2 regions of the Vibrio ponticus genome follow, and region 2 is predicted to be linked to the other one. Evidence: riboswitches for the same ligand, from Rfam matches in the RefSeq annotation. Region 2 holds a riboswitch; the other holds the start of a gene.
What was found. A riboswitch is a leader RNA that binds a small molecule or an ion and turns the genes downstream of it on or off. The one in region 2 is predicted to bind lysine.
Positions count from the first base shown of each region.

Region 1: linked by a shared signal. The riboswitch ahead of lysC (lysine-sensitive aspartokinase 3) and the one ahead of GZN30_RS03900 (Na+/H+ antiporter NhaC family protein) in region 2 are both predicted to bind lysine.

Region 1 is NZ_AP019657.1:39,366-54,274, forward strand. Features, by position in the region: gene GZN30_RS00265 (PilT/PilU family type 4a pilus ATPase) at 1-1,048, shown strand, start outside; gene lysC (lysine-sensitive aspartokinase 3) at 1,103-2,455, opposite strand; lysine riboswitch at 2,570-2,748, opposite strand; gene GZN30_RS00275 (pyridoxal-phosphate-dependent aminotransferase family protein) at 2,908-4,029, shown strand; gene GZN30_RS00280 (PglL family O-oligosaccharyltransferase) at 4,113-5,876, opposite strand; gene uvrA (excinuclease ABC subunit UvrA) at 5,937-8,759, opposite strand; gene galU (UTP--glucose-1-phosphate uridylyltransferase GalU) at 8,885-9,757, opposite strand; gene GZN30_RS00295 (LuxR C-terminal-related transcriptional regulator) at 9,875-10,522, opposite strand; gene GZN30_RS00300 (single-stranded DNA-binding protein) at 10,820-11,353, shown strand; gene csrD (RNase E specificity factor CsrD) at 11,557-13,563, shown strand; gene GZN30_RS00310 (MSHA biogenesis protein MshI) at 13,570-14,909, shown strand, end outside.
Region 2 is NZ_AP019657.1:870,749-885,657, reverse strand. Features, by position in the region: gene hisIE (bifunctional phosphoribosyl-AMP cyclohydrolase/phosphoribosyl-ATP diphosphatase HisIE) at 121-756, opposite strand; gene hisF (imidazole glycerol phosphate synthase subunit HisF) at 753-1,541, opposite strand; gene hisA (1-(5-phosphoribosyl)-5-[(5-phosphoribosylamino)methylideneamino]imidazole-4-carboxamide isomerase) at 1,523-2,260, opposite strand; gene hisH (imidazole glycerol phosphate synthase subunit HisH) at 2,273-2,887, opposite strand; gene hisB (bifunctional histidinol-phosphatase/imidazoleglycerol-phosphate dehydratase HisB) at 2,896-3,969, opposite strand; gene hisC (histidinol-phosphate transaminase) at 4,057-5,097, opposite strand; gene hisD (histidinol dehydrogenase) at 5,097-6,398, opposite strand; gene hisG (ATP phosphoribosyltransferase) at 6,404-7,300, opposite strand; His leader region at 7,350-7,485, opposite strand; gene GZN30_RS03900 (Na+/H+ antiporter NhaC family protein) at 7,752-9,344, opposite strand; lysine riboswitch at 9,451-9,634, opposite strand; gene GZN30_RS03895 (H-NS family histone-like protein) at 10,270-10,674, shown strand; gene GZN30_RS03890 (inosine/guanosine kinase) at 10,777-12,081, opposite strand; gene GZN30_RS03885 (hypothetical protein) at 12,175-12,444, opposite strand; gene mnmA (tRNA 2-thiouridine(34) synthase MnmA) at 12,688-13,809, shown strand; gene hflD (high frequency lysogenization protein HflD) at 13,839-14,456, shown strand; gene purB (adenylosuccinate lyase) at 14,597-14,909, shown strand, end outside.

The DNA of each region.
Region 1 (14,909 bases), 830 kb from region 2:
TACAGTTGATGCGCCGGTACTCTATCGCATTGATGGTGAGTTGCAGCCAAGTGGTGAGAAGTTATCTGCCGAGCAAGTGTTTGAACTGCTTGATTCCATCATGGATGAATCACGTCAAGACGAGTTTCGTGCCAGCCGAGAAGCGAATTTCGCTGTCGTACGCGAGTATGGACGCTTTCGTGTATCCGCTTTTTTTCAACGCGAGTTACCCGGCGCAGTGATAAGACGGATTGAAACGGAGATCCCGACTTTTGCCGAGTTACACTTGCCGGAAGTACTTAAAGATTTATCCATTGCTAAGCGCGGTTTAGTGTTGGTTGTTGGAGCGACAGGTTCAGGTAAATCGACCACGATGGCGGCGATGACAGGCTATCGCAATAGCCATCGCTCTGGGCATATCCTCACCGTAGAAGACCCGATTGAATTTGTTCACCAACATCAAAAATGTATCGTCACTCAGCGTGAAGTAGGCTTGGATACCGAGAGTTATGAAGTAGCGCTGAAAAACTCGCTGCGCCAAGCGCCGGATATGATCTTGATTGGTGAGATCCGCAGTCGTGAAACGATGGAATATGCGATGGCGTTTGCGGAGACAGGGCATCTTTGTATGGCGACGTTGCATGCCAATAATGCTAACCAAGCGCTTGAACGAATTTTGCATTTGGTGCCGAAAGAGAAGAAAGAGCAGTTTTTGTTTGATCTATCAATGAACCTAAAAGGTGTCGTAGGGCAACAGTTGCTGCGTGATAAGAGTGGACAAGGTCGCCATGGCGCATTTGAAATATTACTCAATACCCCGCGAGTGGCTGATTTAATTCGCCGCGGCGAACTGCATGAGTTAAAAGCGACCATGGCAAAATCTCAGCAATCCGGCATGCAAACTTTTGATCAAGCGCTGTATCAGCTGGTGGTTGATGGCAAAATCAGTGAAGAAGATGCGCTACATAGTGCAGACTCTGCCAATGACTTACGCATTATGCTTAAGACTTTGAGTGGGGACGGTTTTGCTTCTGGCTCTTTAGCGGATGTCAAAATTGATATGAATTAGTACCAGATGAAATGGGAAAACCGAGCATCACGCTCGGTTTTTTTGTCGCGATAATTAGCCCTCAAATAGCTCTTTATGCAGCTTTTGAATCGCTTGGCGTGATACTGACTCGTGCACTAAGAAGCACAAGTTATGTGGGCTGGCACCAAAACAAATCATACGGAGATTCATATCTTCTAATGTGCCAAATACTTGCTTAGCGTAACCACGGCTCTCGCTCATGTTGTTGCCAATCAGTGCCACTAAGCAAAGGTTTTGCTCGATTTCAACCGTACAGAGCTGTTCCAGCTCGGCATGAGCGGCTGCCGGCAGTTGCGGCGCACCACCAGAGGTATCAGTTTGATCTAAGGTCAATGAGACACTGATCTCTGAGGTGGTGATCAAGTCGACTGAAACTTTATGCTTCGCGAGGATCTCAAATACTTTGGCAAGGAAACCATAGGCATGGAACATTTTATCGCTGCGCAGTGTGACCATGGTTTGATTACAGCGTAGTGCTAATGCCCTAAATAGTGGTGAGCTTTGCACTTGATGGCGAATCCAAGTACCGCCTTTTTCTGGCTCTTTTGATGAGCCGACAAATACCGGAATATCATGACGTAGCGCCGGTACCAGCGTTGATGGGTGAAGGATCTTAGCGCCAAAGTTAGCCATTTCTGATGCTTCACTAAAACTGATTTCGGCAATCGGTGATGCTTTGGCGGCAATGCGAGGATCTGTGGTATAGATGCCCGGAACATCAGTCCAGATCTCCAAGCCTTCAGCTTTTACCGCTTCGGCGATCAATGCCGCGCTGTAGTCACTGCCCCCACGACCGAGAGTCGTAGTATTGCCTTGCTCATCAGAACCAATAAATCCTTGAGTCACGACCACATGCTCTTGGCAAAGTGGTAGCAGTTTTTCTGCTGCTAGTAACTCTGTTTGGGCGACATCAGGCTCAGCCTTACCAAAATCATCGTCGGTGCGTAGTACTTGGCGAATATCAAAACGGATGGCGTTAATGCCACGTTCTCGCATAAGCTGGGCGAGAATGTGAGTTGACATCAACTCGCCGCAAGCAACAAGATGATCGGTTAGCTTATGGCTAGACTGGATAGAAGCGGCTTCCGCTAAACTGGTCACCGTATCGAGGATCTGATATACCTCATTGGCAGTTTCCGTCGCGTGTTCTAGTTTAGCTAGAATCGCTTCGTGGATATCGGCAAGTTTTTGCAAGATATCGGCACGCTCTTGCTCATTGCTTACACCATTGGCTAACTCAACCAATAAGTTGGTAACGCCAGAACACGCACTGCTGACGACGAGTTTAGTATTCGGGTTGTTTTCGATAATAGCCGCACAGCGGCTCATGGCTTCAAAATTTGCGACACTAGTACCGCCAAATTTGGCGACATTAAAAGAACTCACAGCGATTCTCCCACGGCTTCCTAAATATTTTTGCTGGGTTACCCAACGTCCTATGTTGTTTTCAAGAGAAGAGAGTTTGGTGCGATAAGAGGTAAGTTATTTGGCAATAATATTCACCTCAGAAGCGCATCATCAGGCAGTGCTGATGACAGTTGATGAGAGTCAACTCAAGTCAACCGACCTCACTAAACCGACAATTTAGCGATGTCTCGGCACTACTCTCCCTCAATGAATCGTATTGGAGTTGCGGCTCCACGATGCATCTACCTAGGCAGTGCTCCTCTTCTGTGTTTAATTATTGAACGGTTTTATGTGATCAAAGTCAACAGATAATTTTACCTATAATCCAACAATATGTAACAACTAGACTTATGACCAATTGTCCCTTGCTGGATATTGTTCTATGGTGGTCTAACCTGAGAAGATTTCGAAGCATGCTGCAAGGAGCGATTATGACAATTCAAAGCTTTATTCCACCGCGCCGAACCCTAATGGGACCTGGTCCTTCTGATATCTCACCGCAAGTTTTGCAAGCGTTGAGTCGTCCAACTGTTGGACATTTAGACCCGCTATTTGTCGGCATGATGGATGAGCTAAAACAACTACTAAAGTATGCTTTCCAGACTGAGAATGAGTTCACAATTGCTGTATCTGCGCCAGGCAGTGCAGGTATGGAAGCGTGTTTTGTTAACTTAATTGAAGCCGGCGACAAGGTGATTGTGTGTCGTAATGGGGTGTTTGGCGAACGTATGCGTGAGAACGTGATTCGTGCTGGTGGAGAAGCGGTTGTGATTGACGATGAGTGGGGTACTCCTGTCTCTGTTGATAAAGTTGCTCAAGCTCTGCAAGATAACCCAGATACTAAAATTGTTGCGTTTGTTCATGCTGAAACCTCAACTGGGGCGGTTTCAGATGCGCAGGCGTTGGGGGCTTTAGCTAAGCAGTATAATGCGTTAACCATTGTTGATACGGTGACATCTCTTGGTGGTGTGCCGCTTAAAGTCGATGAGTGGCAACTTGATGCGGTTTATTCTGGTAGCCAAAAATGCCTTTCTTGTACACCAGGTTTGGCTCCTCTGACATTTTCATCCCAAGCGATTGAGAAGATTCAAAGCCGCACGACGCCAGTACAAAGTTGGTTTCTTGATCAGAGCCTAGTACTTGGCTATTGGAGTGGCGAAGGTAAACGCAGTTATCACCATACTGCGCCAGTAAACAGTTTATACGCCCTGCATGAGTCATTAGTGATGTTACAAAATGAAGGGCTAGAGAATGCTTGGCTGCGTCATCAAGCGATGCATGAAAAGTTAAAAACTGGACTAGAGAAGTTAGGTTTTACTTTTGTGGTTGAAGAGGCGTACCGTTTACCCCAGTTGAATGCAGTCTATGTTCCTGCGGGCATTGACGAAGCGAAGGTGCGTAACCATTTACTAGAAACTTATAACCTTGAGATTGGCGCTGGTCTCGGTGCTTTAGCCGGTAAAGCGTGGCGCATCGGTTTGATGGGTTACGGCGCGCGCGAAGAAAATGTCGCACTGTGTTTGCGAGCGCTAGAGGAGTCATTGACTCAGTAAGTTAGCTTGAGAATCGTCCCGAGTTTAAAGGAAAAGCGGCTGGATAGCCGCTTTTTTAGTATTGAACGATGTGAGTGCCTAGGCTATTGCGCTGCCGATGGTTTTAGCGCATCAATATTGGGCGCAATATATTGCACCTTATCGAAGTCCCGCTTAGGAAACAGAAATTTAGCTTCACTGCGAATTTGTTCTGCTTTTTTATCTTCGCCAAGTCCTTGATAAGCCATGATCAAGTTATTGTAGAAAGCCGGACGTGGCTTATCTTTAATGATTTTTAGTGACCAATCGATATAAGGTTGAATGAACTTTGGATTGTGGGTCATTAAACCAATGTTGAGATAGGTGCTGTAAATATCCCAATCATAACGATCTTTCCAGACGATTGGGTTACTGACGCGTTCTAAAATCTGCGGATCCTTTGGGTTGGACAGCTCAAACTTCATCAACACATAATTGCTATGCAAAGCCGTCACCATATAAACGCTGGTGAGTATCGGCACAACTAAACTCATCACCCGCAAGGCGATTTGCGATAGTTTGCTAAATGATGCTTCACGGTAGCTATTGGAGCGTTGATCAACCCAATAGAGCAAAATAATAAAAGTAATCCAGTGTACGAATGAGTGATAGAACGGGTACTCAAGTTGACTATGCAGCACGATAGGAACAAACAAACCGAACATTGCCAGTCGCGTGCCATGCTTAGCTTGATACATGCGTAACAGCATAAATAGTGCTGCCAGCATAATACCTAAGACTGGCAGTAGACCGCCTTCTACCCCCCAGAACAGGAGTTCATTATGGGGATGATCCATCCCAGGTAAACCGACGTGGTAACTCGGGTTTAATTGATGCTGACGTGCAGTATAAAGCGTATAGTCTGCCTCAAAAGTACCATAGCCATAACCAGTAAATGGTTTTTCGATAAACATATCGAGAGTTTGTGGAAATGTGTACTGTCTAGGGCTTTCGAGATTTACTTTGTTTTGAATGGTATTCGAGCTGCCAACCATAAGTGGCATCACCAGACCCACCATAACCCCAACTAGTGCTGAAAGACTCCAACCGGCAATACGTTTATGGGTGGCAAAACGGTATAGGTAAGGCAGTACCGCCGCAACCGCAATTGCCGCACCAAGCCAGCCTGTACGAGAAGCTAAAACGATCAGCAGTGGAATGGTGAGCAGCGGCATCAAATACAGCAAGGTCACGTCACTTAACTTGCGTTGATATTTAATTGGCTGACGTGAAAGCAGATAGCCAGATATTGCGAGTCCAGTGGCAAGGAAACTCGCCATCACATTGGGCTGTTGGAAAATACCATATGGGCGGTTTGTGGTGGTGTTGTAGCCAAAAATATTGTCTGGTTGCAGTAGTAGGTATTGTACCCAACCAAAACAGGCTTGAATCGCTACAGCTATTACGATGAACCACAGTAGACGCTGTTTTTGTCGATTGCTGAAACGGAACTGCTGCAAAATAACAAATAGCAACAAACCCATCCATAGCCCAGTCAGCCGATTAAACGAAAGCTCTGCGGAGCTCTCTGGATAGAGCACAGGGGCAGTCATCATCAGGCAAGAGATGAATAATACGATGGTGAGTTTGTTGTAGCGTAGTTTGCCTTCAGTACCGATTTGATACAGACCGATAGCGAGACTGATCCCAAATGCGAGCCAAGTACTGGCATTGAAGGATAAGGCTAAACCAGAGCCTCCCGGATTAGGCATAAAAAAATGCATCGCCAAAATATAGATAGCACCGATGGAGGCTAAAAAAGGGCGAATTAGCGGAAGTTTTGCTGCCTTAGGTTCAAGCTGTGTTCCGGTTAGGTGTATGGTTGCCATATAGGGTCACTTCTACAAAAACAAAACCAGCGTATGATACGCTGGTTTAACTACTTTTGACTATTTTAACATAGGTTTAAGGAAGCGTGCGGTATGTGAACCTTCGACCTGCGCCACATCTTCCGGTGTGCCTTGAGCAATGATCTCGCCACCGCCTTGACCACCTTCCGGACCTAAATCGACAATCCAGTCCGCCGTTTTAATTACGTCGAGGTTGTGCTCGATAACCACGACGGTATTACCGTGATCACGTAGGCGATGCAGTACAGTAAGTAGTTGCTGAATATCATGAAAATGCAAACCAGTCGTCGGCTCATCCAAGATATATAGCGTCTTACCGGTATCACGCTTAGACAGTTCGCGAGCGAGCTTCACGCGCTGCGCTTCACCACCCGATAAGGTTGTCGCGGCTTGACCAAGACGAATATAAGAAAGACCAACATCCATCAAGGTTTGCAATTTACGCGCAATTACAGGTACAGGGTCGAAGAATAGTCGTGCATCTTCAACGGTCATTTCTAGCACTTCATCGATGGTTTTACCTTTGTAGCGTACTTCTAAGGTTTCACGGTTATAGCGCTTACCTTTACATACATCACAAGGTACATAAACATCGGGTAAGAAGTGCATTTCGACTTTAATCACGCCATCACCTTGGCAAGCTTCACAGCGACCACCACGGACGTTAAAGCTAAAGCGACCAGGCTTGTAGCCACGAGAGCGTGCTTCTTGTGTACCAGAGAACAGTTCTCGGATCGGCGTGAAGATCCCAGTGTAAGTGGCAGGGTTAGAACGCGGCGTACGACCGATAGGGCTCTGATCTATATCGATCACCTTATCAAAGTGCTCAAGCCCTTTGATCTTCTTATAAGGTGCAGGCGTTGCTGTCGTCGCGCCATTGAGTTGAGTATGGGCAATCTTAAAGAAGGTATCGTTAATTAGGGTTGATTTACCTGAGCCAGAAACCCCGGTTATACAGCTAAATAGACCGACAGGAACCGTTAAATTGACCTCTTTGAGGTTGTTACCCGTCGCGCCTATGAGTTCCACCACTTTCTTCTTATCAAACGGTGTGCGCTGCTGTGGTATTTCAATTTTCTTAACCCCAGAGAGGTATTGACCAGTGAGCGACTCAGGGACTTCAAGGATCTCTGCCATCGTACCTTGTGCAACCACTTGTCCGCCATGGACCCCCGCACCTGGACCAATATCAATCACATGATCGGCGCAGCGAATTGCGTCTTCATCATGTTCGACAACTAACACGGTATTACCTAAATCGCGTAGGTGGGTTAGGGTTTTTAATAGTCGTTCGTTATCACGTTGGTGCAAGCCAATCGATGGTTCATCAAGCACATACATAACACCGACTAAGCCCGCGCCAATTTGGCTTGCGAGGCGAATACGTTGTGCTTCACCGCCAGAGAGCGTTTCGGCGCTGCGAGAAAGGTTTAGGTAGTTAAGACCCACGTTAACCAAGAACTCAAGGCGATCGTTGATCTCTTTCATCACTTTTTCGGCGATTTTCGCCCGTTGACCTTCTAGTTTTAGATCCGCGAAGAAGCCTAGCGCGTCGGCAATGCTCAGTTCCACAATTTCAGGTAGAGTGGTATCACCGATAAACACATTACGCGCTTCTAAACGCAGACGACTGCCGTCACAACTCGCACAGCATTTAGTTGAGATGTATTTAGCTAGCTCTTCACGGACAGAGTTTGATTCGGTATCGCGGTAGCGGCGCTCTAGTGTATTTAAAATCCCTTCAAACGGATGGCGTTTAACGCGGATATCACCACGATCATTGATGTAGTTAAACTCAACTTCTGTTCGACCTGAGCCTTTAAGGATCACATCTTGGATTTTCTTCGGCAGTTTGTTAAACGGCTGATTGAGGTCGAAATCATAGTGCTTAGCCAGTGAGCTAAGCATTTGGAAGTAGTAGTAGTTCTTTTGATCCCAGCCGCGAATAGCCCCTTGAGCAAGACTGAGTGACTCATCTTGGAGCACTCGGTCAGGGTCAAAATATTGTTGCACGCCTAAGCCATCGCAAGTTCCACATGCCCCAGCAGGGTTGTTGAACGAAAATAGGCGAGGTTCGAGTTCTTGCATGCTGTAGCCACAATGTGGACAAGCGAAATTGGCGGAAAAGACCGTTTCTTCTCCGTCGCCATCCATTGGCGCGACCACAGCAATACCACCAGAAAGCTCTAGTGTGGTTTCAAACGATTCCGCTAGGCGTTGTTGCAGATCGGCGCGTACTTTAAAGCGATCGACCACTACTTCAATGGTGTGCTTTTTATGCAGTTCTAGTGTCGGAGGATCGGACAGGTCACAGGTTTCCCCATCAATACGGGCACGAATAAAACCTTGCGCGGCAAGGTTTTCTAGTGTCTTAACGTGTTCGCCTTTACGTTCTTTAACGATAGGAGCCAGCAGCATCATTTTTGAGCCTTCTGGCATCTCTAGCACTTTGTCGACCATTTGCGATACGGTTTGTGCTGACAGCGGCACCTTATGCTCAGGGCAGCGCGGCTCGCCAACACGAGCATAGAGCAGACGTAAATAGTCATAAACTTCAGTGATAGTACCTACGGTTGAGCGCGGGTTGTGTGAAGTGGACTTTTGCTCGATAGAAATCGCTGGCGATAGACCTTCAATGTGGTCGACATCAGGCTTTTCCATCAAGGATAGAAACTGACGCGCATAAGCAGACAGTGATTCAACGTAGCGACGTTGCCCTTCTGCATACAGAGTATCAAAAGCCAAAGATGATTTACCGGAGCCGGATAAACCAGTGATAACAATGAGTTTATCGCGCGGGATGGTGAGGTTGATGTTTTTAAGGTTGTGGGTGCGGGCTCCGCGTACTTCTATCTTGTCCATGGTAATCGCTCTGTATGGGAAGAACTTCTAGTATTACACAGTGCGATAAATGTTCAAAGAAAAATACTGGACATAAAAACAGTAAAGGCGACCAGTGGTCGCCTTTATGTTCGTTAACTCGCGGATTAGCCTTGTTTAGCTGTTGCGTGTTTACCTAATTCTGTTTTTTGGCTGTCTTTCAAATATAGATTTTCAAAACAGTAATTGGTCGCTTCAATGTAGCCTTCTACACTACCACAGTCAAAGCGTTGACCTTTGAATTTATACGCTAGAACACAGCCGGCTTTTGCTTGCTTAAGGAGTGCATCAGTGATCTGAATTTCACCACCTTTGCCTGGTTCAGTTTGTTCGATTAGCTCAAAGATATCCGGAGTTAAGATATAACGACCGATGATTGCTAGGTTGCTTGGTGCTGTACCTGGTTCTGGTTTTTCAACCATGTCGTCAACGCGGAAAATGTCATCTTTGATCATTTCACCAGAAATCACACCGTATTTGTGAGTTTCATTTTCTGGTACTTCTTGAACAGCAACAATAGAACAACGGAACTGTTTAAATAGCGTCACCATTTGTGCCAGTACGCCTTCTTGCTCATTGACACAAAGGTCATCAGCTAGCACGACTGCAAATGGTTCATCACCAATAAGTTCACGCCCCGTCAGAATCGCATGACCTAGACCTTTCATTTCGCGCTGGCGGATGTAAGTGAAGTTTGCTGATTCGATAATGTCACGGATATCAACCAACAGTTCTTCTTTGTTGGTGCCGCTGATTTGGTGCTCTAGCTCGTAGTTTTTGTCAAAGTGGTCCATGATTGAGTGTTTGCCACGACCAGTGACAATGCACATGCCGTCCATACCCGCTTGAATCGCTTCTTCGACACCGTATTCAATCAACGGCTTGTTTACTACTGGCATCATTTCCTTTGGCATCGATTTTGTTGCTGGCAGGAAGCGTGTTCCGTAACCTGCCGCAGGAAATAGGCACTTTTTAATCATGATTAAACCCTTTGTATCTCTGACGTATTTGAAATTGGCGATAAGATAGCACGGTTTTGATGAATAGATAATTAACCAGGTCGACCAAAAGTTAATTTTCTATCCCTTGCATTATATTTAAGACACTAAATGTTGCTTTGCCCATGATATGGCCTGGACTCTATTTTTTACCGATAGCTTTTTGAAAATCTGATAAAGATGTGATTTGACGGTGAATTCACTAATAAATAGATCTTCAGCAATCTGATTATTTGAGGCTCCAGTTTGCAAACTACGCAAGATTTGAATTTCTCTCGTTGTCAGGTCGACGGTCGCAGGAGAGGTTTGGCTGTCGATGACATGACGGTAGTAATGTAATAGTTGAGCGGCGACTTTACGCGGTAACCAGTTTTGGCTATTAATCACTTCGCCACACCCATAGGCTATATGTGGTATTTCATCGTTGCTGTAAAACAAGGCTTTTAAGTTACCAAAGCTAAGTAACTCATCGGTGGTCAAACGTCTTTCGACATTGAATATGACGGTTTCAAAAATTTTGTTTGAAAGTGGTAGGCTACGAATTGCACTACTCAATTGCTGATAATTGTTGTGATCAATTAATAGGATCTTATGCTTGTGTTGTTGCATAGCCAGCATAAAGTCTTCTGGTTCCATACGAGGGATTGCTACCCCTAACCCTTCTTCAATTAAGTCCACCAGTGGGTAATGCCCATCTTTATCTTCACAAAGAAAATAGAGTGTTCTCGCGTAGATGTTTTTAACCATAACTCGTTCTCATCCTTAATAATTTGGACTTTATAAAATCATTGCTGATTATCCTGTCCTATTTATTTGCAAAGCGCGATCCATCTTCAGTATGAATCTTTGTTTGTTTCATAATTGATAGCGAGTTTTCTTTATCTCATTGAAATTTAGAGCATGAAAATCGAGATAAGTATTGTGAATTGGGAGTCGTGACAAAAAGTTTGTCAATCGGACCTGAAGAAGCGAACTCTAGTTCGATTTGTAAGACGGGTATGCTATCCTTATGCGTTATCAAAAATGAACCAGACGGAGCGAAACATGGCTAGCCGTGGAGTAAACAAAGTTATTTTAGTGGGTAACTTAGGCCAAGACCCAGAAGTGCGCTATATGCCTAGTGGCGGCGCAGTAGCAAACATTACGGTTGCGACTTCAGAAACATGGCGTGATAAAGCGACTGGCGAACAGCGCGAGAAAACTGAATGGCACCGTGTGGCTCTATTTGGCAAACTTGCTGAAGTTGCCGGTGAGTACCTGCGCAAAGGCTCTCAAGTATACATTGAAGGTCAATTGCAAACACGTAAGTGGCAGAACCAGCAAGGTCAAGATCAGTACACAACTGAGATCGTGGTACAAGGCTACAATGGCGTAATGCAAATGCTTGGTGGTCGTCAAGGTGGTCAAGGTGCACCTATGGGCGGTCAACAGCAGCAACAGCAGGGTTGGGGACAACCTCAACAGCCAGCAATGCAGCAACAGCAAGCGCCTCAACAGCGTGCGCCTCAGCAACCACCTCAGCAACAGCCTCAATATAATGAGCCACCAATGGATTTTGACGACGATATCCCGTTTTAATCGATTGAATGTTAAAAAAAGCCGCGATTTTCGCGGCTTTTTTATATAGTGGCAAAAGGGACTTAAACGTTTTTGTGATAGTTCGGCGTTTAAGGACTAATACCTCGAAGGAAGGAGGTTATTCGTGCTAGCTAAATAGTTCTAGCGTATTATCTGGTTCTAAATGGTTATTCACCAGAATCACAGAGAGGGAACTCCAATTTATGAGGTATACACCTACCTTAAAATTGAGCACACGACTGGTTGCTTTTGTCACCGTTATCGTGATTAGTGCGATGTTTATTCTGTTCCTTGGTGGAACCTTGTCATTTCGCAGTCTCGGGCAAGAATATCTCGATCAATCGCTTAAAGGTATTGTCAAAGTGGTTGATAAAGAGATGGAAGATCCGGACGCCGCGTATTCAATGCAACGTTGGATGCCCAAGATGTTGCAAGCCTCCAGCATTGTTGAAATGGAATTGTCTTCCCAAGTGGGCGTGATTTATCGCTACCGCGATACATCATCAAAAATCGATCCAGCTTTGTTTTATAAAGTTGAATATCCTCTTGAGCGCAATCCTGGCTTTACCATCCGTTTTACCGCTATTCCTCCTTATGTTGGCTATGGCTACTCAATGCAGGCGCTTTGGTCGATCACTTTGGCAGTCGCGCTGATCATTTTTTGCTTGATGCGTGGGTTGAAGTGGCTAAAAGAGCAATTGATTGGCTCTGAACTGCTCGAAGAGCGGGGGCGAATGATTCTTGCCGGGCGTGTCGAGCAATATGCCAAAGGGGATGAAAGCGAATGGCCATACACGGCCAGTGAAGCACTCGATCGTCTAATTGAAGAATTACAGGATGCGCGTCAAGAGCGCAGCCGCTTCGACACTTTTATTCGCAGTCAAACTTTCCTCGATCAACTAACGGGCTCTGCGAACCGAATTTTATTTGATAGCAAACTTGAATCGGCCTTGTCTGAGAGTGGTGCTCATGGCGGCGTACTATTGATTCGTATCGATGATTGGGATTTAGTCAAAGAAGAAGTCGATAAAACAGAGGCCAATCAGTTTATTGTTGATGTCGGCGAAGCGATTAACACCGTGATATTGCGCTACCCAGATGTGATCTTATCCCGCTACTACGAGACAGACTTTGCTATTTTTGCACCTAATTTAGGCAACAAGGAGCTGGGTAATATTGCCACCCACTGTTTGAAGCAGTTTGACAAATTGCAACTGCTGGCACCATTAGACAAAGAAAATTGGTGCCACATCGGTATGACGGTTTTTCAAGAAGGTGAAAGACAGGGCAAAATTATGGATGAGGCTGAAACAGCCTTAAAAAGTGCTCAGTTGCAGCAAGCCAATGCTTGGAATCGCTTTAATAAATTAGTCAGTAATGAGGATGAGCGAGGTAGCGTGCGTTGGCGAACGCTCTTCGACCAAGTCTTGACACCAGACACTGTCTATATTTTCTCACAGCCATGCTATTTGCTCGACAATCAGCAAACACAACTGGATCACTATGAACTATTTGTGCGCATTCATGATCCGCAAAGAGGCGTGATAAAAGCATCGAGATTTAATGCGGCAATTGAGGCGGTAGGTTACGAAAGTGTCTTAGATCGCTCAGTTTTTTTAGCTGTCGCCAGATTTTTGAAAGCGTCAAAAAATAGTTTATGTTACTCTATTAACTTAAATGTTACCCCATTTGCTGGAAAGAAGTACTTTCGTTGGTTTAGGAACGAAATCCTTCAACTTCCAATTGATTTGCGACGCAGTCTGCTATTCGAGTTTTCAGAAGCTCATTTAGTACGGCATCTTGATTATATGAGACCTGTGCTGAAGATGTTAAAAGGCTTAGGTTGTAAAGTAGTTGTTGGACAAGCGGGTCGTTCGATTGTTAGTACTTACTACCTAAAAGAACTATCAGTTGATTATTTAAAGCTTCACCGAAGCTTGATTAAACAAATCGATCAAAGGCATGAAAACCAACTTTTTGTACGAAGTTTGTTAGGTGCGTGTGAAGGGCTAAATACTCAGCTTGTCGCGGTAGGTGTTGACCAAGAGCAAGAGTACAACACCTTATTATCGCTAGGTGTGCATGGGGTTCAAGGGCGTTATTTAGCTGCCGAAGAACAAATGATTCCAGAGCCACAAGCCGAGTTGAATAAAACTCAACCTAAATCAAACATTCAAATTGGACGACGTAACCGTTGGCGTAAAAGTTAGTAGTAAATGAGCATTCAAACTATATTAGGTAAGTTTAGTTCTGTTAGCCGAACGGCAAATCGATTACAGGTTGTTGTACAACCTCATTCGCTTTATTTTTCCCATTGGAGCGATGCAGAGTTGCCACATCAAGTCGCCATTAATTCTGGTGATTGGCAAAGTACGCTAGTTAAAACGTTGCAGCATGCTGGTATCAGCGATATTAGTGTTGATGTGGTTTTGAATTCGAGCCAATACCAAACTTATCAGATCGATAAGCCTAACGTTCCACAGGAAGAATTAGCACTAACGTTGCCTTTCTTATTAAAAGATTTAATTAATGAGAAAGTGACTGACATTATTGCTGATGCAACATTATTGCCGACCAGCAATAAGCTACAAGCTTATGTTGTTGCCAAGTCTTTAATCCTCAGTTTGTCTGCCAAGCTTGCCGAAGTCAAAGTAAGCCTAGGACGTGTATTAGTTGAAGATGATGTTTGGCCTCGCGCGGTTAAAGATGCCGAGCGCTTCGTCCTATTTCAACGTAGCAAAGGCTCTGGTTATAAACTCAGTGCGTTTGTTGATAAGCGCTGTGTATTTCAACGTACGCTACGTGGTATTACCCCACCACTGACTGGCGTTGCAACCAGTGGGTTGCAGTTGGATGGAATTGCTTTAGAGCTACAACGTTCGGTTGATTACCTCTCTTCACAATTACGCGGTGCAACCTTACATCACTTAAAGATTTGTTGTGATGAAGAAGATGATCAAGAGCTCGCTAATGAGCTTAATCAGCGTTTAAGTGTCAGCGTTTCCCCGCTTTCTCAAAATAAGCTTGAGTCAGGGAAGCTGTTGATTGATGCGATGAGCGATGAGAGCTTATTTGTTATCAACCTCTATCCAGACCATTTAAAGCCAAAAGTTGAACACTTTACTTTAACTAATGTCGCTTTACTGACATTGGTTTTGGTCGGGGTATTGTCAGCGAGTTTTGGCTATTTAACATGGCAGAACAGTCAGTTACAAAGCCAACTACAAATCGCACAGTCACAACAACAAGAATACAATCAGCAGGTTGCAAGCCTGAAGCAGCGTTTAGCTAAACATCGCCCTTCACCAGAAAAAGTGCATGCGGTGGAGCGTCTAAAAGAAGAGATTAAATCCAAGCAAGACTCACTTGCTGCAGTGGCGAAATATGATGGTCAATTGCAGGCGGGCTATTCCGGAGTGATGCAATCTTTGGCGCAGTTGGGACGTAAAGATATTTCACTCACTTCGATTCAAATGAATGATGCCAATCTGGACATCAAAGGATTAGCACGTGATCCTCAAGCGATACCTAACTGGGTAAACCAGTTTAAGAGTGA
Region 2 (14,909 bases):
GAAGACGGATTACGGAACGCTCAACTTTGTTGAGCTACGGATGCAAGGATCGAGAAAGGAGAAAATAATAAAGGGTTGCCTTATTTCAGCAACCCTTGAGTGGTTTTAGTCAACAAGTGGTTATTTGTGGCGCTCTTTAAGCTTGTTGATCACATCATTGAACGACAAGCCTTGGTCTTGAAGCAGAACAAACAAGTGGTAGATGAGATCAGCAGATTCACAGACTAATTCCGCCTTGTCACCCGACGTTGCCGCAAGCGCGACTTCAACGCCCTCTTCGCCCACTTTCTGCGAAATACGTTTGGTGCCACGGGCATAGAGACTAGCGGTGTAGGATGACTCGGGATCGGCATCTTTACGAGCAGCCAAGAGCTGTTCAAGTTGATGAAGCCAAACCAATTGCGACTCTTCTTGCTTATCGCCATCCCAACAGGTTGTGGTACCCGTGTGGCAAGTCGGACCGATTGGATTGACTTTAACCAATAAGGTGTCGTTGTCACAATCAAGCGCTGCATTAACTAAGTTCAATACATTGCCCGAGGTTTCTCCTTTGGTCCAAAGACGCTGCTTGGTACGGGAATAAAAGGTCACATGCCCTGTTTCGCCGGTTTTTGCCAACGCATCTTGGTTCATGTAACCCATCATTAATACTTGGCTTGACTGGAAATCTTGCACAATTACAGGCAACAAACCATCCACTTTATCCCAGTCAATACGCTCGCTTAGTGCCGCGATATCGCTCACTTGAAAACTCATAACTTCACCTCAACTGGTCGTGCTACTACGCCTTGTGCTAGTAGGTACTGCTTTAATTCGCCAATATTAATCACTTGTTTGTGGAACACCGATGCCGCCAGTGCGCCATCAACGTTCGCTTTATGGAAAGCTTCCGCAAAGTGCTCCATCGCGCCAGCGCCGCCCGATGCAATCAGTGGTACCTTACACACTTCACGCACCATATTAAGCTGCTCAATATCGTAACCGTTACGCACGCCATCTTGGTTCATCATGTTGAGGACAATTTCACCCGCGCCACGCTTTTGCACTTCTTGTACCCAATCACGGGTTTGCCATTGGGTTGCTTTGGTGCGCGCTTCATCACCCGTGAATTGATACACCTGATATTTGCCCGTCTCTTTGTCGTAGTAAGAGTCGATGCCCACAACGATGCACTGCACGCCAAATTTATCGGCGAGTTCAGTGATAAGCTCAGGGTTTGCCAGTGCTGGCGAGTTGATTGACACTTTATCCGCGCCAAATTCTAAAATACGCGCCGCATCTTCTGCCGATTTAATACCACCGGCAACACAGAAAGGAATATCAATCACTTCCGCTACGCGTTTCACCCAGCTTTTGTCAACCACGCGACCGTCACTTGATGCGGTAATATCGTAAAACACCAACTCATCTGCGCCTTCTTCTGCGTAACGCTTTGCTAGCGGAACAATATCGCCGATGATTTCATGGTTGCGAAACTGAACGCCTTTTACTACCTGTCCATCCCGCACATCGAGACACGGAATTATTCGCTTTGCCAACATGCAAATGCCTCCTCTGCGGTAAACTTGCCATCCAGTAGAGCGCGACCAACAATGACACCTGCCACGCCAGTGCCTTTCAGCGCTTCAATATCAGCTAAGCTGCCGATACCGCCAGAAGATTGAAACTGCACTTGTGGGTACTGCTTACAAAGGTCGACATAAAGCTCAACGTTAGAGCCTGCGAGCGTGCCATCACGCGATATATCGGTGCAGAGCACATGCTTTAGACCAACCGTTAAGTAGTCATTGATCAGCGCTTCAATGGTGACGCCGGAGTCTTCTTGCCAACCTGAAATCGCCACTTTGCGTGTACCGTCAGCATCGATATTGATATCCAGTGCCAAGACAATTTTCTCCGCACCATATTTCTCCATCCAACCTTTCACTAGCTCTGGCTGCTTAACGGCAGTTGAGCCAACAACGACACGTTGTGCGCCCGCTTCTAGCAAGTCGACCACATCTTGCTCGCTGCGCACACCGCCGCCTATTTGAATGTTGGCAGGCGTACTGGCGAGTAGCTTAGCGATAAGATCAAGCTGACGAGCGGTGGTGTCTTTCGCACCCGTTAAATCAACTAAGTGCAACCAATTGGCGCCCGCTTGGTGGTAGAGGTTGAACTGCTCAGCCGGATCAACCTTGTATTCTGTTACTTGACCGTAGTCACCTTGGTAAAGGCGAACTACTTGTCCTTCAATTAAATCTAACGCTGGAATGATCACGTGTAGGTCCCTCTACAAATTTAAGAAATTCTCGATAAGTTTTGAGCCTGCGCTGCTTGAACGCTCAGGGTGAAATTGCACCCCATAATAGTTACCACTTTGCACCGCGGCGCTGAACGGCTGACCATAATCACATTCCGCAATAGTGTAGCCACCAACAGGCATGGCAAAGCTATGCACAAAGTAGAAATACTCGCCTTCTTCAATGCCTTTAAATAACGGATGTTCCGGTAGAGATTTGACGGTATTCCAGCCCATGTGTGGTAATGGCAGTTCACCGGTTTGCATCAGCTTTACTTCACCGTCACACAAACCTAAACACTCAACTTGCGCGTCCGCTTTCTGACCTTTCTCTTGGGAAAATTTGCCTAAAAGTTGCATACCAAGACAGATGCCAAGGAGCGGCTTTTCTACCTGCTTTACCAAACTAATCAGATTGCGCTCTTCGAGGTTTTTCATTGCCTCACTCGCCGTGCCTACGCCGGGTAGAAACAGCTTATCAGCAGCCAAAACCACTTGAGGATCTTTGGAAATTTCAACTTGGCAGCCCAAGCGTTCAATGGCAAATCGAACCGAGGAGACATTGGCACAACCGGTATCAATAATGACGACTTTCTGTTGTTTCATAATGCCTCCTACAATACGCCTTTGCTGCTTGGTAGTTCTGTACCTTCCACTTTGATGGCTTGGCGCAATGTACGACCAAAAGCTTTAAATAAGCTTTCGATGATGTGGTGATCATTATCACCAGACGACGATAAGTGCAGCGTACAAGCGAGAGTATCGGTTAATGAGCGGAAGAAATGCACCACCATTTCAGTCGAAAGGTCACCTACCTGCTCGCGGCTAAACTCGGCGTCAAACTTAAGGTACGGGCGACCTGATAAGTCAAGTGCACACTGCGCCAAACACTCATCCATTGGTAAGCTAAAACCAAATCGACCGATGCCGCGTTTGTCACCGAGTGCATCTTTAAGCGCTTGCCCAAGTGCCAGTGCGGTATCTTCGATTGTGTGGTGATCATCGATATGCAAATCACCTTCCACTTGGCAAATCATCTGGAAACCACCGTGGGTGGCAATCTGATCCAGCATGTGGTCGAAGAAGCCTAAGCCTGTTGAAATCTGGTTGCCACCTTGCTCATCAAGATTAACGCGCACTCTAATATCGGTTTCTTTAGTGGTGCGAATCACTTCCGCGATACGTGCGTTAACCGTCAAATCTTTGAGGATTTGCTGCCAACCCATGGTTTCTGGATGATATTGAATGCCACGAATCGCCATGTTCTCTGCCAATTGCAGATCCGTTGCGCGATCGCCAATCACCACTGAATGCTGGAAGTCAACCTTGCCACTTTGGAGATACTCTTTCACCATGCCAAGCTTTGGCTTACGACATGAGCAGTTGTCCTCTTCAAAGTGCGGGCAGATCAAAACATCGTCGAACTTCACGCCTTGTGAGGAAAAGATCTCCATCATCATGTCATGTGGGGCGTCAAAATCGGCTTGTGGGTAGCTGTCGGTGCCTAAACCATCTTGGTTCGTCACCATCACTAGGCGGTAACCTGCATTTTGCAGTGCAAGTAAGCTTGGAATAACGAAAGGTTCAAGTTTTAGCTTATCGAGGCGATCAACTTGGAAGTCGATTGGTGGCTCAACGATCAACGTGCCGTCACGGTCGATAAACAAGATTTTTTGCTGCTTGCTCACTGGAATATCCTTATCAATTTAGCGCCCTCGCCCTCAAGCCAGAGCGCACTATCTTATTTGTGGTGTCTCTAATTTGACAGCCCGTTACTAAGCGTAGAAATTACGAATAAAACCTAAGGTCTTTTCACATTCGTCGCGATTACCGACACTAATACGCACGCAATTTTCAATCGGCGAGTTACGCAAAATAATGCCGCTGTCCCAAGCCGCTTTAAATAGCGCATCGCCATCAGGGAATTTCACCAGTAGGTAGTTACCCCAACCATCGAACACTTGCACATCGGCAATCATCGATAAGCCGACTTGTAGATAAGCGCGGTTAGCGTTGAGGTCTAAAACTTGGAACTTCGCGCGTGCCAGTCCGGCTTCAGACAGCGCTTGAATCGCAATATCCGCCACTGGCACTGGCACTGGGTAAGGCGCGATCACCTTATTAAGCACACCAATTAGCTCTTCATTCGCAAGCGTAAATCCGCAGCGCAGCCCCGCAAGCGCAAACGCTTTTGATAAGGTGCGCAGAATCGCTAAGTTTGAATATTGCGCGAGCAAATCGACCGTTGAAGCTTCAGGGCAAAAATCAATATACGCTTCATCCATCACCACAATCGCGCGGTCTTTGGTCATCTCTAGTAAGCTGATAATGTCTTCACGCTTAACTAAATTGCCGGTTGGGTTATTTGGGCTACAAACAAACACCAATTTCACCGCATCTAAGTTGGCTTCTATGCTCGCTAAATCAAGTTGCCAATCCGCTGTTAGCGGAACAGTCTTGCGCTCCACCCCGATAGTCTCAGCACTGATGGCATACATACCATAAGTCGGTGGACAAAATAGAATCGCATCTTCACCCGGCTCGCAGAATGCGCGAATTAAAAGTTCAATACCTTCATCCGCACCACGTGAAGTTAAGGTTTGCTCTGGCTTCACGCCCGCATAGGCAGCGTAAGCTTCAATTAAGGCTTTAGGCTGACACTCACTGTAGCGATTTAAACGAGTAAAATCGGTCTTATATTCATTGTCGAACGGAGATTCATTCGCGTTGAGCCACACGTCGCCACTGCCGCCGATACGACGCGCAGAAAGATAAGGTGTTAACTGCTGAACCTGTTTACGTGCTAACTTTTCCATTACGCTTCTCCTCGTTGAAGCAACTTCTCTACGCGAATTGTAACAGCTCGCTTGTGCGCGTCTAAGCCTTCTGCTTCTGCCATCGTCACGACCGTTGGCGCGAGTGTTTGTAAACCTTCGGCTGATAGTTCCTGAACCGTCATACGCTTAGAGAAATCCGCCAAGCCAAGGCTCGAATAGGTGCGGGTATAACCATAAGTTGGCAGCACGTGGTTAGTACCAGAGGCGTAATCACCCGCGGATTCTGGCGACCAATCCCCTAAGAAAATCGAGCCCGCATTATCCAATAAAGGCAAAAGCTCACGTGGGCTCTTAGTCTGTACAATCAAGTGTTCAGGACCGTAGTAATTCGAGATAGAAACCGCTTGAGTCAGCGATTCAGAAATAATGATCAAACTCGAAGCCAGGGCTTTTTCGGCAATGTCGGCGCGAGTTAGCTCTTTGAGCTGACGCTGCACTGCATCCGATACTTGATCCGCAATCACTGGTGAAGGAGTGACTAGCACCACTTGTGAATCCGGACCGTGCTCTGCTTGGCTTAGCAAATCTGCGGCGATAAAGTCGGCATCAGCGCTTTCATCTGCAATCACTAACACTTCTGAAGGTCCGGCTGGCATATCAATCGCCGCACCGCGAAAATCGTTACTCACTTGTCGCTTAGCTTCTGTGACATAGGCATTACCCGGACCAAAGATCTTATCAACTTTCGCGACAGTTTCAGTACCGTATGCCATCGCCGCCACCGCTTGACCGCCGCCTACATTGTAAACTTCATCAATATTGCACAGCTTGGCGACATAAAGAATTTCATCAGCAATCGGCGGTGGTGAACACAATACCACTTTCTGACAACCCGCGATTTGCGCGGGTACACCAAGCATCAATACCGTTGACGGCAGCGGTGCACTACCACCGGGAATATACAGCCCCACTTTTTGAATCGGGCGAGTGACTTGCTCACACAACACGCCCGGCTGTGTTTCAACTTTAATTGGCTGTGGCTTTTGCGCCTTGTGAAACTTAGCGATATTGGCATACGCTTGCTCGAGCGCTTGCTTCATTTGCTCAGTCAGTCGCGCTGAAGCGGCATCAATTTCCGCTTTAGAGACGCGAATGGATTCTGGCTTTACGCGATCAAACTTTTCCGTTAATTCAACTAACGCTGCATCACCTTGCTGGCGAACTTGCGCAATCACTTCAGCAACCGCAGCGGTAATATTCGCCCCTTCAGCTATCGCTGGACGCTCTAATACCGCATCTTGCTGGGTTTCACTTAATGATTGCCAAACAACAGTTCTCATGACAATTACTCCATCATTTTTTCAATTGGCAATACTAGAATTGAACTCGCACCCAACTCTTTGAGTTGTTCCATGGTTTCCCAGAACAGATTTTCGGTACTAACTAGGTGAACGGCGACTTTTTGTTTTTCCGCAGAAAGCGGCAGTACAGTTGGGTCTTCTGCTCCCGGCAGCAGCGCTTTGATTTGATCCAAGCGGTCTACTGGAGCGTGCAGCATAATGTATTTCGATTCTTTGGCTTGTTGTACGCCTTGCATACGAGTCAGGAGTTTGTCGATAAGCTCTTGTTTCTCAGCATCAAACTCGCCTAAGCGCTGAATAAGCGTCGCTTTCGAGCGGAAAATAACTTCAGCTTCTTTTAAACCATTGGCTTCGAGCGTTGCGCCCGTTGAAACCAAGTCAGCGATTGCATCCGATAAGCCTGCGCGTGGCGCTACTTCAACCGAGCCGGTCAGCATACAGGTGGAGAAAGGGATACCCTCTTTGTCCATATACGCCTTTAGCAGTTGCGGATAAGTGGTGGCGATACGTTTACCAGCAAGGTCTTGCGGACCTTTGTACTCTTGATCTTTATTAATCGCGATAGACAAACGGCAGCCACCAAAATCAAGACGACGCAGCTGAACAAACTCACAAGGTTCACCCAGGGCTTTACGATCGAGACGAACTTCTTCTAATTCGTTTTCACCGATAAAGCCAAGATCTACCACGCCATCCATAATCAAACCTGGAATGTCGTCATCACGAACCAATAGCAAGTCAATTGGCATATTGAGTGAGTGAACAACCAAACGCTCACCCATAATGTTAAATTTTACGCCGCACTTTTTAAGCAATAGTTGGCTCTCTTTGCTTAGGCGACCTTTTTTTTGAATAGCGATTCTTAGGCGTTGTGTTTGCATTGCGTTATCCCTGTGCAAGTAATACTTAGATATTTTATAAAGCCGTAAAACTGAAAAACCCTCGGAAGATCTTTGTCTCCCGAGGGTTAATTCTTAAAATCTCTGACTTAAGCCTCCGGGAGTATCCTGTCCCCCGGGTACGCGTACATCTCCCGAAAGACTACATTGGGTGATGGTGATGATGAATATTCATGACAAAATTACGCATACTTATTTAAGCTCTTCATTTCTGCTTGGTTGATAACCACACTAACCAAGCTGTTAACTTTTTTCAACCATTAATTTAAGTTTTTTTCATCTTATAACAATATCCAGTCCATTGCGGCGTATTGATTGAACTTGGCTATATGTTGTTTGCTTTGGTTAGCTTTTCCCTTTCGCCTAAATCACTTTTCAACGGGCACAAAAAAAGGAAGCCGAAGCTTCCTTTCTATCATTGTTTTATCGAATTTTAGCAAGAGCTCATTTTCGACTTAGACAATACACTCAGCACGAAACATACCGCGACAAATGCCGCTGTTGCTGCTGCGAAAGAAATCGCTAGGTTATCCGTAATACCAAGCACGATAAAGCCAATACAAGAAACAAGCGCTACCGACAGTGCGTATGGCAACTGTGTCGCAACGTGGTCGATGTGGTTACAACGTGCACCTGTCGATGACAGAATTGTCGTATCAGAGATTGGCGAACAGTGGTCACCAAATACTGAACCTGCTAGTACCGCACTTAGCATAGGTAGCATTAAAGCGATGTCCGTGTTACCAGCCATGTCACCCGCGATTGGTAGCATGATACCAAACGTACCCCATGAACTACCGGTTGAGAATGCCATCACACCTGATAGTAAGAATAGGATCACTGGCAACCATTGTGGGTCAATATTGCCTTGTGCCATTGTTGACAGGTAACTACCTGTTTTCATATCACCAATTACAGTGCCGATTGACCAAGCAAACACAAGGATTAGAATCGCACCGAACATTGATTTTGCACCAATCCATAGTGTGCGATTAATTTCTAGTGCTGGCAGACCCTGTTTTACTACCGTAAACAGCGCAACAAACAGACCAACCAAACCACCGTAAATTAGCGATGTACCAACATTGGTATTTTCAAACGCACCAAGTAGTGCAAATGGCTTACCTGCTTCTGCTAGAGCTTGACCACCGGTGTAAAGCATAGAAGCAACCGTTGCGATAATTAGCGCAACAATCGGCAGAACAAGATCAGATACTTTGCCTTTTTCGCTCTCAGTAATGTCTAGCTCTTCATCTAAAGCACGCGCTTCTTCAAAATCGTCACTTTGCTCGTCATCAAAGCCGCGACCTTGCGCTGCTGCGATTTCGTGATCACGCATCTTACCAACATTCAAACCAAACCAAGCAACTGCAAATACCATCAGTAGAGCAAAAATTGCGTAGAAGTTCATTGGCACTAAGCGCATATAGGCACCCAGCGCAGAATATTCGGTAATACCGTGAGAAACTAAGATACCGCTGATGATGGTCATGATGTACGCACCCCAGCTTGAGGCTGGCATAACAACACACATTGGTGCAGCTGTTGAGTCTAGGATGTAAGCTAGCTTAGCGCGTGATACATAAAAACGGTCAGTTACAGGGCGAGAGATAGCACCAACTGCCAAGCTGTTAAAGTAATCATCAATAAAGATAAAAATACCTAAAAACGCAGCTAATAGTTTTGCACCACGTTTACTTTTTACTCGCGACTGAGCCCAGTCAGCAAATGCACGAGTACCACCCGATAGGGTTAATAATGCGGTCATCATACCCAGTAATACTAGGAAACCGATGATGCTCATATTACCTGCGTTGATCGAACCGTCTTCAACAAATACGCCAAACACCGTGTTTTTAACGTAAGTTAAAGCGTTACCCAACGAGTAATCAGCCAAAAGAATAGCGCCTAGTAGAATACCCATACCAAGCGATAACAATACACGACGCGTAACAATTGCTAGCGTCAAAGCTACTACCGGAGGCAGCAGTGATAAAGGAGATGATGCAAAATCGATTAAATTCATGATCTTCGAAACCAGTAATAAATGGTTAGAGATCTACTGCAGACACATAGATACCAATATCTATGCATGTTGAACATAGCGACAGGGAAGTGAACACTCCACCCAACCCTACAGTAGCGCTCCATAGTTATACAAATAATAGACTATGGCAGTGTTGCCCCTATTCGAACGCAACCCCAGCGAGTGGTTTTGATATACCGGTTCACTTCGGCGGATAAGACCTTTCACGCTTGTTCATTGGCATCACCCCAACAAACGTTACTGATTCATTCCGCTCCTCTACCGCGACAGCCAAAGATTAAGCTGAATTAAACATTCTTTAACACAACTTTAACCAATGTGACGCATTAGGTAACGGTCATTGTACTTATAAAAATCTCATTTACAACAGATATTGCTACAAAATCTTCAGCGCCATTTTCCCAACATACAGCGGAAAATTGTCACCCTCTCGCTTCAAGTACCCCATAATATTCCCGACAGTTTTGCGAAATAGAATACGGATTCATAATACATGCGATAAAATCACTGAGATTATAGAATGCTCATTATGATTTATTTTCACTCAACAAGCGCCTACAGATTATTGACTCTTACTCCACTCTCTGCATATCTATATTGTTTTCTAACACATCATTTCCCTCTTACTATTTGTCTTATGAAGCGATGCAAATGTAACAATAAATGAATTGGATATTATTTAATGCATTAAACTGGCGGTTATGAAACCAGGCACTATACTTATAGGCTGATTAAACCATCGTAACCACTATTTGATTAAAAATAGAATGTGAGGTGAGTTTAAAAGTTTCGCCTCTTATCCTCGTGAACAATTTATTTTATTTAATTTACAATATTTGAATTGTATTATTCGGAATACGATATTAACATTACTTTGTCGCTTACAATATATTGGTGAGATTTTATGTCGGAATTAACAAAAACTCTGTTGAACATTCGTAGCCTTCGCGCTTTCTCTCGTGAACTAACTCTTGAGCAACTAGAAGAAGCTCTAGAGAAATTAACTCTTGTAGTAACTGAACGTAAAGAAGTTGAAGAAGAAGAGCGTGCAGCGCAAGCAGAACAAGAAGCTAAACTAGCAGCAATCGCAGAACAAATCGCGAAAGACGGCATTGACGTTTCTGCACTAATCAGTGCACTAGCTGGCGAAACTAAAGCAAAAGCTAAATCTAAGCGTGCTCCACGTCCAGCAAAATACAAATACCTAGACAACGGTGAAGAAAAGACTTGGACTGGTCAAGGTCGTACACCTTCTGCAATCCAAGCTGAATTAGACGCTGGTAAATCTCTAGAAGATTTCCTAATCTAATTTATCTAGATACAGATATAGAAAAAGCTCCCATCAAGGGAGCTTTTTTGTATTCGTAGCTTTTATTAAAGCCCACATTATGGTGAGCTTTAATAATGTCGCTTATCTTTCCCAGTAAGCTTCTTCTAAGCTATCTTCTCGTTCAGGCAAACCACGAGACAAACGTGGAGAATGCTGAACAAGCACTTCATAACTTGCACGGTTTGAGTATTTACATACTTGAGAGAATGAAGAATAAGTTAAGAATGCATAAGCGTGCTTGCTTGAGTTAGGCACGTTTTCTTTGTGGTATTTATTTGCCGCCATATCATGCAAAAGCGCAGATAGAGCTGCATCACCAGCACCGTTAGTATTCTTAATTTTCTCCGGACCACCCATATAAGGTGAAATATGTGAGTAAACTTTGATCGGATTTTCACATAGTGATTTTGTCGCTGGACGGCTAAATTCATAACGGTTGAATTCAGCAATACAACCAGGAAGAAGTGGCAAAGTAGTTTCACGTTTTGCTTCGTCTTCACTGTAGCCAGCCATATATAAGCCAACTGGACCTGCAGTACACAATACCAAATCAACCCAATCTAGCGCTTTATCTGAAGCCGCTAGTGGATCATGTTCACCTGTTAATGCTTCCGCTTCATCTTCATTCATCGCAACAACACTTACGTGATCACGTAAGAAGTCTTGCCAGAATTTAGGGTCGTCTTGAATAACGAATTTAGTACCTAGCGTTAATACCACTGGCACATCATATTTTTTCGCATATTCAATTGCACGCATTGTTGCTTCAGGCATTGGATCACCTGGTTTACAACGTACTAAATAAGCAGTCAGTACTAACGCAGACGCATTTTTAAAGATTTTCTCTGGAATGCTATCTGGACGAAGTTGGTTCATTTGACCTTCGCTAATTGCGAAAGTGCGTTCGCCATCTTCCGTAATAAGAGCGAAACAACGACCAATTGCACCTTCAACACCTTGTAGGTAGTTCAGGTCCATACGGCTCGAGGTATTACATAAATAGCGGTAACCGTAGCTGCCAATTTTAATGTCTTGGCTCATTACGCCTAACAGCGTTGATTTGTCATCAGCGAGTACAGAGTAGTTGTGCAGCGTATTACCGATAGTGCCACCCGCATATTCATTAGTAATAAGGCAGCTTTCTTTTAGCTCGTTGTACAACGCTTCTGCTGTTTGATCATCAATCACTAATGAATGACCTTTACTCAGACCATATTTTTCGATCAGTTCCGAGTCAACTTTTGCTTCAATGTCCACCAATGTTTGATCGATACCAATAATATGGGTTCGAGACATTTTCTTACTTGTTTGCGCTTGGCTCACCAAAGGATCACGCGCATGTACTGGAAAGTAGTGCTTTGATTTACGTTGACCGGGAAATTTCATAATTCAGGTTCTGATTAAGGGAAAGACAGGAAAATGGATTCTACTGCGCTAGCGAATACGCTGCAATAACTGCGAGTATAGCAAACGTTTACTCTACTCACCTTCCATAAAACTCAGGTCAGGAAGACGTTCTAGATGCTCAGAATAGCGCTTCAAATTGAATTCCCCTTCGTTTTTCATAACATCAAAAATCTCAATTGATACTGCACATGCCATCATCGCAATTGCATCATCACGGCTGGTCCCTGTCATCATTAAACGCATTAAGGTTTCTTTGACTTTTAATGGATTACCATCAGCCAATTGGTTCTCAATCACTTCAATTAAATCTGATTCTTGGAAAACTTGGTTCTCATCACTCATGGTGCTTATATTACCTAATACAATACGAATTCAACTGTCAGGCGAAGATTGTTTGCCTAGCAGCGCTTGATTTTCGCCTACTATGCCATATATAGAGGACTTATCGTTATTAATAACGCGGGTTTTAACCGATAAATTGATAAAAAGACCATCATTTCGAAGTGTGATTTCGATCTCGGATCTGTCGCTGTGGAATGCTTTCTGTTAAAATCTGCCCCCAGTTAATTTTTGTGGTGTTAAGCAATGTCTGAGAACTGTACTGACAACAGTCAAAAGAAAGTCATCGTTGGTATGTCTGGCGGTGTTGATTCATCGGTTTCTGCGTATCTTCTAAAGCAACAAGGCTATCAAGTTGAAGGCTTGTTCATGAAGAACTGGGAAGAAGATGACAACGAAGAATACTGTACTGCGGCGCAAGATCTTGCCGATGCTCAGGCAGTGTGTGACAAGCTTGGCATTCACTTGCACAAGATTAACTTTGCTGCTGAATATTGGGACAACGTCTTCGAGTACTTCCTAGAAGAGTACAAAGCAGGTCGTACGCCAAACCCAGATATTCTGTGTAACAAAGAAATCAAATTCAAAGCATTCCTAGAGTATGCTGACGAAGTGCTTGATGCGGACTACATCGCGATGGGTCACTATGTTCGTCGTTCTTTCCCAACCAATGGAGAGAAGCCACAAATGCTACGTGGTCTTGACGGTAACAAAGACCAAAGCTACTTCCTCTACACACTTAGCCATGAGCAAGTTGGTCGCAGCCTATTCCCTGTGGGTGAATTAGAAAAGCCAGAAGTTCGTCGTATTGCTGAAGAGCAAGACCTAATCACGGCTAAGAAAAAAGACTCAACCGGTATCTGTTTTATCGGTGAGCGTAAGTTTACGGATTTCTTAGGTCGCTACTTGCCAGCACAACCAGGTAAAATTGAAACACCTGAAGGTAAAGTGATTGGCGAACACCAAGGTTTAATGTACCACACGCTAGGTCAGCGTAAAGGTCTACATATTGGTGGCACTAAAGGTGGCGGCGGTAACGAAGATCCTTGGTACGTTGCTGAAAAAGACCTAAAACGTAATGTACTGATCGCGGTACAAGGTGCAGACCACCCACTTTTAAAATCTAATGGGTTAATTGCATCACAATTACATTGGGTTAATCGCACACCAATTAATGAACCGTTACAATGCACTGTGAAAACACGTTACCGTCAAACGGATATTGCGTGTACTATCATCCCTGTGGATGACAACACAATCAAAGTGATTTTCGATGAGCCTCAAGTTGCTGTGACTCCAGGTCAATCAGCAGTTTTCTACCAAGGTGAAGTATGTCTTGGTGGCGGTATTATCGAACAACGAATTTAATCAGACGTATTATTCAGGAGTAACTCTACGTGGCTAACACTCTTTATGACCGCACCATTGCTTTTGCAGGTATTTGCCAAGCTGTGGCTTTAGTTCAGCAAGCAGCAAAGAACGGTTATTGTGACACTGACGCGTTTGAAACTTCACTGAAAGCGATTCTGAATACTAACCCAAGCAGCACACTCAATGTGTTTGGTCGCGAATCAGACCTAAAGCTTGGCTTAGAGTGCTTGGTGAAAGGCATTGATAGCACCCCAACAGGTAGCGAGATCACTCGCTACATCATTAGCCTTATGGCGCTAGAACGTAAGCTTAGCAGCCGTAATGATGCAATGGCGCAGTTGGGTGACCGCCTACAAATGCTGGAACGCCAAGCCGACCATTTTGCTCTAACTGACGACCAAATGATCAGCAACCTTGCGAGTGTTTATCTTGATGTCGTAAGCCCAATTGGTCCACGCATCCAAGTGACTGGCACACCAACAGTACTGCAGCAAACCAGTAACCAACACAAGGTTCGCGCCTTGTTGCTATCGGGGATTCGCTGCTCTGTACTCTGGCGCCAAGTGGGTGGTAAACGCCGACACTTGATCTTTGGACGCAAGAAAATGGTCGAGCAAGCACAAATTCTACTCGCTCGAATGTAATGTAAACACGCGGTCCACCGCGTGTTTATTTTTTCAGAGTAAAATAACCTTTGCGCAAACGTTTGCGCAACTTTAGTGACAAATGCCAAACTTCTTGGTATAAAGCTCACAAATTCTAGAAACCAATTCAGGAGAACATCATGGAACTGTCAGCATTGACTGCTGTTTCACCAGTAGACGGTCGTTACGGAAGCAAGACTATTGCTTTGCGCGAAATTTTCAGTGAATACGGTCTTTTAAAGTACCGTACTATCGTTGAAATTCGCTGGCTACAAAAGCTTGCTGCTACTGCTGAAATCGCCGAAGTGCCTGCATTCAGCGCAGAAGCTAATCAATTCCTAGACGATCTTGCTGCTAACTTCTCTGAAGAAGACGCACTACGCATCAAAGAAATTGAGCGTACAACTAACCATGACGTAAAAGCGGTTGAGTACTTCCTAAAAGAAAAAGTAG